Regions from separate parts of the Streptomyces sp. NPDC059452 genome, predicted to be linked through region 2. Evidence: predicted binding sites of a transcription regulator. Region 2 holds the regulator's gene; each other region holds the start of a gene.

Region 1 (3,274 bases), on a different contig from region 2:
GGTCGAGGAGAAGCCGTACAAGATCTTCGGTGCCCAGGCCGAGGGCTGCTCCCCGGTCTCCGCCGCCTTCAAGGCCGGGCACGACGTCGTACGCCCCCAGAAGCCGAACACCATCGCCAAGTCCCTGGCCATCGGCAACCCGGCGGACGGCCCGTACGTCCTCGACATCGCCCGCCGCACGGGCGGCGCGGTGGAGGACGTCACCGACGAGCAGGTCGTCGACGCGATCAAGCTGCTGGCCCGCACCGAGGGCATCTTCGGCGAGACGGCGGGCGGGGTGACCGTCGGCGTGACCAAGAAGCTGATCGAGGCCGGCGTGATCGACCCGGCGCTGACCACCGTCGTCCTGAACACCGGTGACGGGCTCAAGACGCTCGACGCGGTCTCCGCGACCTCCCAGGCGACGGCCACCATCAAGCCGAGCCTGGACGCGTTCCGCGCCGCGGGCCTCGCCTCCGCCTGACCATCCCGACCGCAGCAGCCAGAAAGGCGTCCGCCATGAGCGTCAAGGTCCGCATCCCCACCATCCTCCGCACGTACACGGGCGGCCAGGCCGAGGTCCCGGCGGAGGGCACCAAGCTCTCCGAGGTCATCGAGTCCCTGGAGAAGGACCACCCGGGCATCGCCGCCCGCGTCCTGGACGACCAGGGCAAGCTGCGCCGCTTCGTGAACGTGTACGTCAACGACGACGACGTGCGCTTCGAGGGCGGCCTCGACGCGGCCACGCCGGACGGCTCCGGTATCTCGATCATCCCGGCCGTGGCCGGCGGCTGCTGACTCCGCCTCACCCCGTTTGCCCCCTCCGCCCCACAGAGCGGAGGGGGCAATTCTGCATGGTTGAGCACGGTACAGTTGGGGAAACCCCCTTCGCTGCGCGTGCCGCCCGCATATGAGAATGCGCCCGGCCCCGATAAGAAGTAGCCAAAGTGCGTGAACCCCTTGAGGCATAAGTGGCCTTTGCCGGGCCCGACTTGCCCGTAAATCTCAGCAATCCCGCATATTCGGGTGTTCAGCCATGCCCGGAATTCTCGTCCGATTGACCTGTTGCAGAGGGCAGTTGGGCGGATACATTCGGCCGCGGTCGACGCGCTACGGCGCCGCGCACCCTCTCCTGTCGGAGGGTGGGTTCCGACCCGGGGCCGCGAAGTGCGGTCCCGTGCAAGGGCCAGTAATAGGGGAGTTAGGCATGGCTCAGGGCACCGTCAAGTGGTTCAACGCGGAGAAGGGGTACGGCTTCATCGCGGTCGACGGTGGTGCGGATGTTTTCGTCCACTACAGCGCGATCCAGATGGACGGGTACCGCACCCTCGAAGAGGGTCAGCGAGTTGAATTCGAGATCTCGCAGGGCCAGAAGGGGCCCCAGGCCGACATGGTCAAGCTCGCCGTCGGCTGAGGCCGAGCCCGGCGCGGCCGGCCGACGACACACCGCTCACGACTCACGCACGAAGGGCCCGACCCCGGAGAGATCAGGGGATCGGGCCCTTCGTGCGTGTCCGTGCGTGTCCGTGCGTGTCCGTGAGGGGCCGTGACGGGGGTGCGGGCCTGGTCGTGCGGGTCCGTCAGGATGTCCGGGCCGACGGGGTCTCTGTCCGGATCCGGTCCGCATCCGGCCCCCGCCCGACGAGGGACGCTTGCACTCGCAGGGGTCGAGTGCTAATCATTGGCGTTAGCACTCTCCAGGTGAGAGTGACAGAAACTTGGACCGGGCCGGTGAGGCCCGCAGGCGCGGTGGGGCAAGGAACCACCACGCAGGCAGGCCGTCCGTCGCGGGCGCCTCTCGGTCCGGAGAAATCCACCCCTGTCCGGGAGGACCACTTCACATGGCCAAGATCATCGCGTTCGACGAGGAGGCACGGCGCGGTCTCGAGCGCGGGATGAACCAGCTCGCCGACGCCGTCAAGGTCACCCTCGGCCCCAAGGGCCGTAACGTCGTCCTCGAGAAGAAGTGGGGCGCGCCCACGATCACCAACGATGGTGTTTCCATCGCCAAGGAGATCGAGCTCGAGGACCCGTACGAGAAGATCGGTGCGGAGCTGGTCAAGGAGGTCGCCAAGAAGACGGACGACGTCGCCGGCGACGGTACGACCACCGCCACCGTTCTCGCCCAGGCTCTCGTCCGCGAGGGTCTGCGCAACGTCGCCGCAGGCGCCAACCCGATGGCCCTCAAGCGGGGCATCGAGAAGGCCGTCGAGGCCGTCTCCGCCGCTCTGCTGGAGCAGGCCAAGGACGTGGAGACCAAGGAGCAGATCGCTTCGACCGCCTCCATCTCCGCCGCCGACACCGAGATCGGCGCCAAGATCGCCGAGGCGATGGACAAGGTCGGCAAGGAAGGCGTCATCACCGTCGAGGAGTCCCAGACCTTCGGTCTGGAGCTGGAGCTCACCGAGGGTATGCGCTTCGACAAGGGCTACATCTCGGCCTACTTCGCCACCGACATGGAGCGTATGGAGGCGTCGCTCGACGACCCGTACATCCTGATCGTCAACTCGAAGATCGGCAGCGTCAAGGACCTGATCCCGCTGCTGGAGAAGGTCATGCAGTCGGGCAAGCCGCTGCTGATCATCGCCGAGGACGTCGAGGGCGAGGCGCTCTCCACCCTGGTCGTCAACAAGATCAAGGGCACGTTCAAGTCCGTCGCCGTCAAGGCTCCGGGCTTCGGTGACCGCCGCAAGGCCATGCTCGCGGACATCGCCATCCTCACCGGTGGCACCGTGATCTCCGAGGAGGTCGGTCTCAAGCTGGAGAACGCCGGCCTGGACCTGCTCGGCCGCGCCCGCAAGGTCGTCATCACCAAGGACGAGACCACGATCGTCGACGGTGCCGGGGACAGCGAGCAGGTGCAGGGTCGCGTCAAGCAGATCCGCGCCGAGATCGAGAACTCCGACTCGGACTACGACCGGGAGAAGCTCCAGGAGCGCCTGGCGAAGCTGGCCGGCGGCGTGGCCGTCATCAAGGCCGGCGCCGCCACCGAGGTAGAGCTCAAGGAGCGCAAGCACCGCATCGAGGACGCGGTGCGCAACGCCAAGGCCGCCGTCGAGGAGGGCATCGTCGCCGGTGGTGGCGTGGCTCTGCTCCAGGCCTCGGCCGTCTTCGACAAGCTCGACCTCACGGGCGACGAGGCGACCGGCGCCAACGCCGTGAAGCTCGCGCTGGAGGCCCCGCTCAAGCAGATCGCCGTCAACGGTGGTCTTGAGGGTGGCGTCGTCGTGGAGAAGGTCCGCAACCTGCCGATCGGTCACGGCCTCAACGCCGCGTCCGGCGAGTACGTGGACAT
Region 2 (3,274 bases):
CGTGACCCGGAGCCCCCCCCGGAGCCCCCCCCGGGGACCCGGGAAGGCCCCAAGCCCCCCTCACCCCACCCCGAACCGCTCCGCCAACGCCCCCCGCTGCGCCCGGACGAACGCCGCGTCCACCACCGCCCCGTGCCCCGGTACGTACAGCGCGCTCTCCCCGCCCAGCTCAAGGAGCCGGTCCAGGGCGGCGGGCCAGCGCGAGGGGATCGCGTCCCCGCCCGCCTGCGGCTCGCCGGACTCCTCCACCAGGTCCCCGCAGAGCACCACCGGAGGCTCCCCGTCCGCGCCCGGGACCAGCACCGCGAGGTCGTGGCCGCTGTGGCCCGGGCCCACGTTGGCCAGCAGCACCTGACGGCCGCCGCCCAGGTCGAGCGTCCACTCGCCGGTCACCTCGTGGTGCGGCACCACCAGCGTGTCCACCACCCGGTGGGCCTCGTCCTCGGTGAGCCCGTGGTGGACGGCCGAGGCGCCCAGCTCGTCCGCCGAGCCCCGCAGCAGGGCGGCGATGCCCACGGCCCCGTACACCTGTGCGCCCGCGAACGCCGCCGTACCCAGGACATGATCGAAGTGGGGGTGGCTCAGTGCGATATGCGTCACCCTCCGGCCGAGCAGCGCCTCCGCCTGCCTCCGCAGCTCGACGCCCTCGCGCAGGGTCGAGCCCGTGTCGTACAGCAGCACCCCGCCGGTCCCGGCCACCAGCGCCACCGTGGCGTCCCAGCCCGGCAGCCGCCGCCGCCCGATACCGTGGCCCAACCGCTCCCAGCCGAAGTCTTCCCAAGAGGCGTCCATGGGACGACGCTATCGGGACGGCCCGCCCCGACCGGCGGCGGCGTGGCCGGTCACCCTTGCCCCGGCCCCACCCCACCCCCGTACACTGACCGGTGGGTAGCTGGCACTCGTACGCACCGAGTGCCAGACAGGCACCGGGAGAACACAGCTGGAGGTGTGCGCGATGCTCAGTGAACGCAGACTCGAAGTGCTGCGCGCCATCGTCCAGGACTATGTCGGCACCGAGGAGCCCGTCGGCTCCAAGGCGCTCACGGAACGGCACCAGCTGGGGGTCTCCCCGGCCACCGTCCGCAACGACATGGCGGTGCTGGAGGACGAGGGCTTCATCGCCCAGCCGCACACGAGCGCGGGGCGCATCCCCACCGACAAGGGGTACCGCCTCTTCGTCGACCGGCTCGCCGGCGTCAAGCCGCTCTCCTCGCCCGAGCGCCGGGCCATCCAGAACTTCCTCGACGGCGCGGTCGACCTCGACGACGTGGTCGGCCGGACCGTACGGCTGCTCGCGCAGCTGACCCGGCAGGTCGCGGTCGTGCAGTACCCCTCGCTGACCCGCTCGACGGTGCGGCACGTGGAGCTGCTGTCGCTGGCCCCCGCCCGGCTGATGCTGGTCCTGATCACGGACACCGGCCGGGTCGAACAGCGTATGATCGACTGCCCCGCGCCCTTCGGCGAGGCATCGCTCGTGGATCTGCGGGCCCGGCTCAACAGCCGGGTCGTCGGACGCCGCTTCGCGGATGTCCCGCAGCTGGTGCGGGAGCTGCCGGAATCCTTCGACAGCGAGGACCGGGGAACGGTTTCCACGGTCCTGTCCACCCTCCTCGAAACCCTGGTCGAGGAGACGGAGGAGCGGCTGATGATCGGCGGCACCTCCAACCTCACCCGCTTCGGGCACGACTTCCCTGTGATGATCCGGCCGGTGCTGGAAGCACTGGAGGAGCAGGTCGTCCTGCTGAAGCTGCTCGGTGAGGCCACGGACTCAGCCATGACCGTGCGGATCGGGCACGAGAACGCCCACGAGGGGCTCACCTCCACGTCCGTCGTCGCGGTCGGCTACGGTTCGGGCGACGAGGCAGTCGCCAAACTCGGCGTGGTCGGACCGACCCGCATGGACTACCCCGGAACGATGGGAGCGGTACGCGCAGTGGCACGTTACGTCGGACAGATCCTGGCGGAGTCGTAAGTGGCCACGGACTACTACGCCGTACTCGGCGTACGCCGCGACGCATCGCAGGACGAGATCAAGAAGGCATTCCGTCGGCTCGCCCGCGAGCTGCACCCGGATGTCAACCCCGATCCGAAGACCCAGGAGCGGTTCAAGGAGATCAACGCCGCTTACGAGGTGCTCTCGGACCCGCAGAAGAAGCAGGTCTACGACCTCGGCGGCGACCCGCTCTCCGCCAACGGCGGAGGCGGCGGTGCGGGCGGTTTCGGAGCCGGTGGCTTCGGCAACTTCTCGGACATCATGGACGCGTTCTTCGGAACGGCCTCGCAGCGCGGGCCCCGCTCGCGCACCCGGCGCGGCCAGGACGCCATGATCCGGCTGGAGATCGACCTCGCGGAGGCGGCCTTCGGCACCACCAAGGACATCCAGGTCGACACGGCGGTCGTCTGCAACACCTGCAGCGGCGAGGGCGCGGCCCCCGGGACCTCCGCCCAGACCTGTGACATGTGCCGCGGCCGCGGCGAGGTCTCGCAGGTCACCCGGTCCTTCCTGGGCCAGGTCATGACCTCGCGGCCCTGCCCGCAGTGCCAGGGCTTCGGTACGGTCGTGCCGACGCCGTGCCCGGAGTGCGCCGGTGACGGCCGTATCCGCTCGCGCCGCACGCTCACCGTCAAGATCCCCGCGGGCGTCGACAACGGCACCCGTATCCAGCTCGCCGGTGAGGGCGAGGTCGGCCCCGGCGGCGGCCCGCCCGGCGATCTGTACGTCGAGATCCACGAGCTGCCGCACTCCGTCTTCCAGCGGCGCGGCGACGACCTGCACTGCACGGTCACCATCCCGATGACGGCCGCGGCCCTGGGCACCAAGTGTCCGCTGGAGACCCTGGACGGCGTCGAGGAGATCGACATCCGGCCCGGCACCCAGTCCGGCCAGTCCGTCCCCCTGCACGGGCGGGGCATCACCCACCTGCGCGGCGGCGGCCGGGGCGACCTCATCGTGCACGTCGAGGTGATCACGCCGACCAAGCTCGACGCGGAACAGGAACGGCTGCTGCGAGAGCTCTCCAAGCTGCGCGGCGAGGAGCGGCCCCTGGGCCAGTTCCAGCCAGGTCAGCAGGGGCTCTTCTCCCGGCTGAAGGACGCCTTCAACGGCCGCTGAGCCCTTTTCCGCCTTTCACCGCACCGCCCTCCGGTCCCGTACCGGAGGGCGGTGCGGCGTTCGGCGGGAGAACCGGTCACGCCGGACGCTTGGCTGATTCGGCCCTGTGCGGCGGACGTGGCACGATGCGGTCATGTCCTCCGCGTTGACCGATCTCTGCCG
Region 3 (3,274 bases), on a different contig from region 2:
GATCAGGAGCGGCTTGGAGCCGCCGCCCTGGATGACCTTCTCCAGCAGCGGCAGCAGCTCCTGGATCGAGCCGATCTTGCCCTGGTGGATCAGGATGTACGGGTCGTCGAGGACGGCCTCCATACGCTCCTGGTCGGTCACCATGTACGGGGACAGGTAGCCCTTGTCGAAGGCCATGCCCTCGGTGAACTCCAGGTCCAGACCGAAGGTGTTGGACTCCTCGACGGTGATGACACCGTCCTTGCCGACCTTGTCCATCGCGTCCGCGATGAGCTCGCCGACCTGGGTGTCCTGCGCGGAGAGCGCGGCCACGGCGGCGATGTCGGACTTGTCGTCGATCGGGCGCGCGGTCGCGAGAAGCTCCTCGGACACGGCCTTGACGGCGGCGTCGATGCCCTTCTTCAGGGCGGCCGGGGAGGCGCCCGCGGCGACGTTGCGCAGGCCCTCGCGGACGAGCGCCTGGGCCAGGACGGTCGCGGTGGTGGTGCCGTCACCCGCTACGTCGTTGGTCTTGGTCGCCACCTCCTTGACGAGCTGGGCACCGAGGTTCTCGTACGGGTCGTCGAGCTCGACCTCGCGCGCGATGGTGACACCGTCGTTGGTGATGGTGGGAGCGCCGAACTTCTTGTCGATGACGACGTTGCGGCCCTTGGGGCCGATCGTCACCTTGACCGTGTCGGCAAGCTTGTTGACGCCGCGCTCAAGGGCGCGACGGGCGTCCTCGTCGAACTTCAGAATCTTCGCCATGGGCTGTACTTCCCTCTCGAACGAACTGCGCCCCTCGCCGCCCGGCTAGTTATTTCGCAGGGGGCCAGGGGCGCAGAACACAAGCAAACGTGGGTGAATTACTTCTCGACGATCGCGAGGACGTCGCGGGCCGAGAGGACGAGGTACTCCTCGCCGTTGTACTTCACCTCGGTGCCGCCGTACTTGCTGTACAGGACGACGTCGCCGGTCTTGACGTCGAGCGGAAGGCGCTCGCCGTTCTCGAAGCGGCCCGGGCCCACGGCGAGGACGACGCCCTCCTGGGGCTTCTCCTTCGCGGTGTCCGGAATGACCAGGCCGGAGGCCGTGGTCTGCTCGGCGTCGAGCGGCTGGACCACAATGCGGTCCTCAAGCGGCTTGATCGCAACCTTGGAGCTGGTGGTCGACACGATCCGGTCTCCCCCTTCGGAGATCTCACGGGGTTTAGCAGTCATTGGGCGGCGACCAGACCGATCCGTCGTCGCGGGTGCCGGACCTGCCCTGTCGCACAGTGTGGTGCTGGCACTCTCCAGGGGGGAGTGCCAGACCCGAGACTATGACCGCGATTAGCACTCGGTCAAGCGGAGTGCCAATTCACCACCCCCGCGCCGCCCCTGGCCGCCATCCCAGCCGCTATCCCAGCCGCTATCCCGGCCGCCGGGTCGGCCGCAGGGTCGGCCGACCTCCCGGACGCAGTCCTCTCAGACGTAGTCCTCCAGCTTCGCCACCGCGTAGCCCTTGTCCGTGATGGTCTTCATGACCAGGCGGATCATGTCGGGCATCGTGCCCTTCCAGGCGTTCTTGCCCCGGAAGTGGGTGAGGACGATGTCGCCGGGGTGCAGGTCGCGGTCCCACTCGCGCCACTCCATGTGGTCGGCGAAGGCCTCGGCGGACCAGAGCGGTACGGCGGTGATGCCGCAGGACTTGGCGACGACGAGGGTGTCGCGGTTGTAGTTGCCGTAGGGCGGGCGGAAGAGGGTGGGCCGCTTCCCGTAGTGCTTGAGGATCTTCTCCTGCTGGCCGCAGATCTCCCGCTTCTGCTCGGCGTAGGAGAGGCCGGGCAGATAGCGGTGGTTCAGGGTGTGGTTGCTGATGGTCACCCCGCGCTTCTGCATCTCCTTGAAGTACCCGTAGTTGTCGTTGGTGACGTAGTCACTGAGGAAGGCGCTGTAGGGGATGTCCAGCTCGGTCATCATCCGCAGCAGTGCGGGGTCCTTCTCCGCACCGTCGTCCATGGTGAGGAAGACGACCTTCTCCTTGGTGGGGACGGTGGTGAAGACGGGCGGCAACCCCTTGTCGTCCCGGACCTCGAACCCTTTACGGGTGGTGATGCGCGGCTTCACCACCGGTGGTTCGGGGGCGGCGAGCGGGGTCTTGGCGAGCCCCCACTTCTTCGCGGCCACGGCCCGTGCGGCCTGCTTCCGCTTGAGCTCCTCGGCGTACGTGTCCAGGGCGGGCGCGGCCTGCGGGGCGGCCTCGCCCTGCTGGCCCGCGGCGGGCTTCGCCGGGCCGTCGGGGGCTCCCGTACCGCCGCCGTCGGCCGTCGCCGCCGCGCAGGCCGAGGTGACGGTGGCGGCCAGGAGGGCCGCCAGCACGACGGAGACCGGCCGGTGCCGCTTCATGGGTGATTTTCCTTTTTGTCGTACTAGTTGCATGGCGCCGCATCCTGCCAGCCGACCGCCCGCCTCCGGCCCCGACACCGCGAGGGGACCCGGCCCGTCGCCCGACCGGCCCACAGGGGCCACGCGTCGGCCTGTAGGGGCACGCGTCGGCCTACAGGAGCCGCGCGTCGGCCCCCGGGCGCCCGCCTCCCCGCACCGGACACAATGGGCCGGGTGAACGCATCGACCCCCGCCACCCCGGCCGACGACCCCGCCCGCGCCGCCTTCGCCGCGCTGCGCACCCCCGAGGGCGAGCGCCTGCTGGCCGGGCTGCGCGACCACGACCCCGCCGAGGAGCTGGCCACCGCGACCCGGCTGCGCCGCACGCACCCGGCGGAGCTGGTGTCGGCCGCCCTGGGTCAGGCCCGGCTGCGGCAGCGGGCGGTGGCGAAGTTCGGGGCGGAGGACGCGTACCGGATGTACTTCACGCCCAACGGGGTCGAGCAGGCCACCCGCACCTCGGTCGCCACCCACCGCGCGGCCCGGTTCGCCGCGCTCGGCGTGCGGAGCGTGGCGGACCTGTGCTGCGGGATCGGCGGCGACGCCATCGCGCTGGCCCGCGCCGGGATCGCCGTCCTCGCCGTGGACCGCGACCCGCTCACCGCCGAGGTGGCCCGCGCCAACGCGGAGGCGCTCGGCCTGGGTTCGCTCATCGAGGTGCGGTGCGCCGACGTCACGGAGATCGACACCTCTCCGTACGACGCGGTCTTCGTGGACCCGGCCCGGCGGGGCGGACGCGGCAGGATCTTCGATCCGGAGGCGTACTCACCGCCCCTGTCCTGGGCCACGGCCGCCGCCCTGAAGGCTCCTCGCGCGGCGCTGAAGATCGCGCCCGGCATCCCGCACGAGGCGATCGGCCCGGAGGCGGA

The links. The regulator HrcA, encoded in region 2, represses chaperone genes, less so after heat shock. The targets are predictions, from matches to a motif close to TTNGCACTCNGNNNNNCNGAGTGCNAA.
Region 1: the regulator HrcA is predicted to act here: its motif matches at 1,631-1,657, upstream of groL (chaperonin GroEL).
Region 3: the regulator HrcA is predicted to act here: its motif matches at 1,311-1,337, upstream of groES (co-chaperone GroES).

The regions. Positions count from the first base shown of each region.
Region 1 is NZ_JBHYVE010000019.1:7,078-10,351, reverse strand. It holds gene thrC (threonine synthase) at 1-463, shown strand, start outside; gene ACFW9Z_RS23735 (MoaD/ThiS family protein) at 499-777, shown strand; gene ACFW9Z_RS23730 (cold-shock protein) at 1,187-1,393, shown strand; gene groL (chaperonin GroEL) at 1,821-3,274, shown strand, end outside.
Region 2 is NZ_JBHYVE010000001.1:469,170-472,443, reverse strand. It holds gene ACFW9Z_RS02215 (MBL fold metallo-hydrolase) at 61-792, opposite strand; gene hrcA (heat-inducible transcriptional repressor HrcA) at 956-1,972, shown strand; gene dnaJ (molecular chaperone DnaJ) at 1,973-3,112, shown strand; gene ACFW9Z_RS02200 (nitronate monooxygenase) at 3,246-3,274, shown strand, end outside.
Region 3 is NZ_JBHYVE010000027.1:89,729-93,002, reverse strand. It holds gene groL (chaperonin GroEL) at 1-747, opposite strand, end outside; gene groES (co-chaperone GroES) at 846-1,154, opposite strand; gene ACFW9Z_RS29245 (polysaccharide deacetylase family protein) at 1,446-2,366, opposite strand; gene ACFW9Z_RS29240 (methyltransferase domain-containing protein) at 2,571-3,274, shown strand, end outside.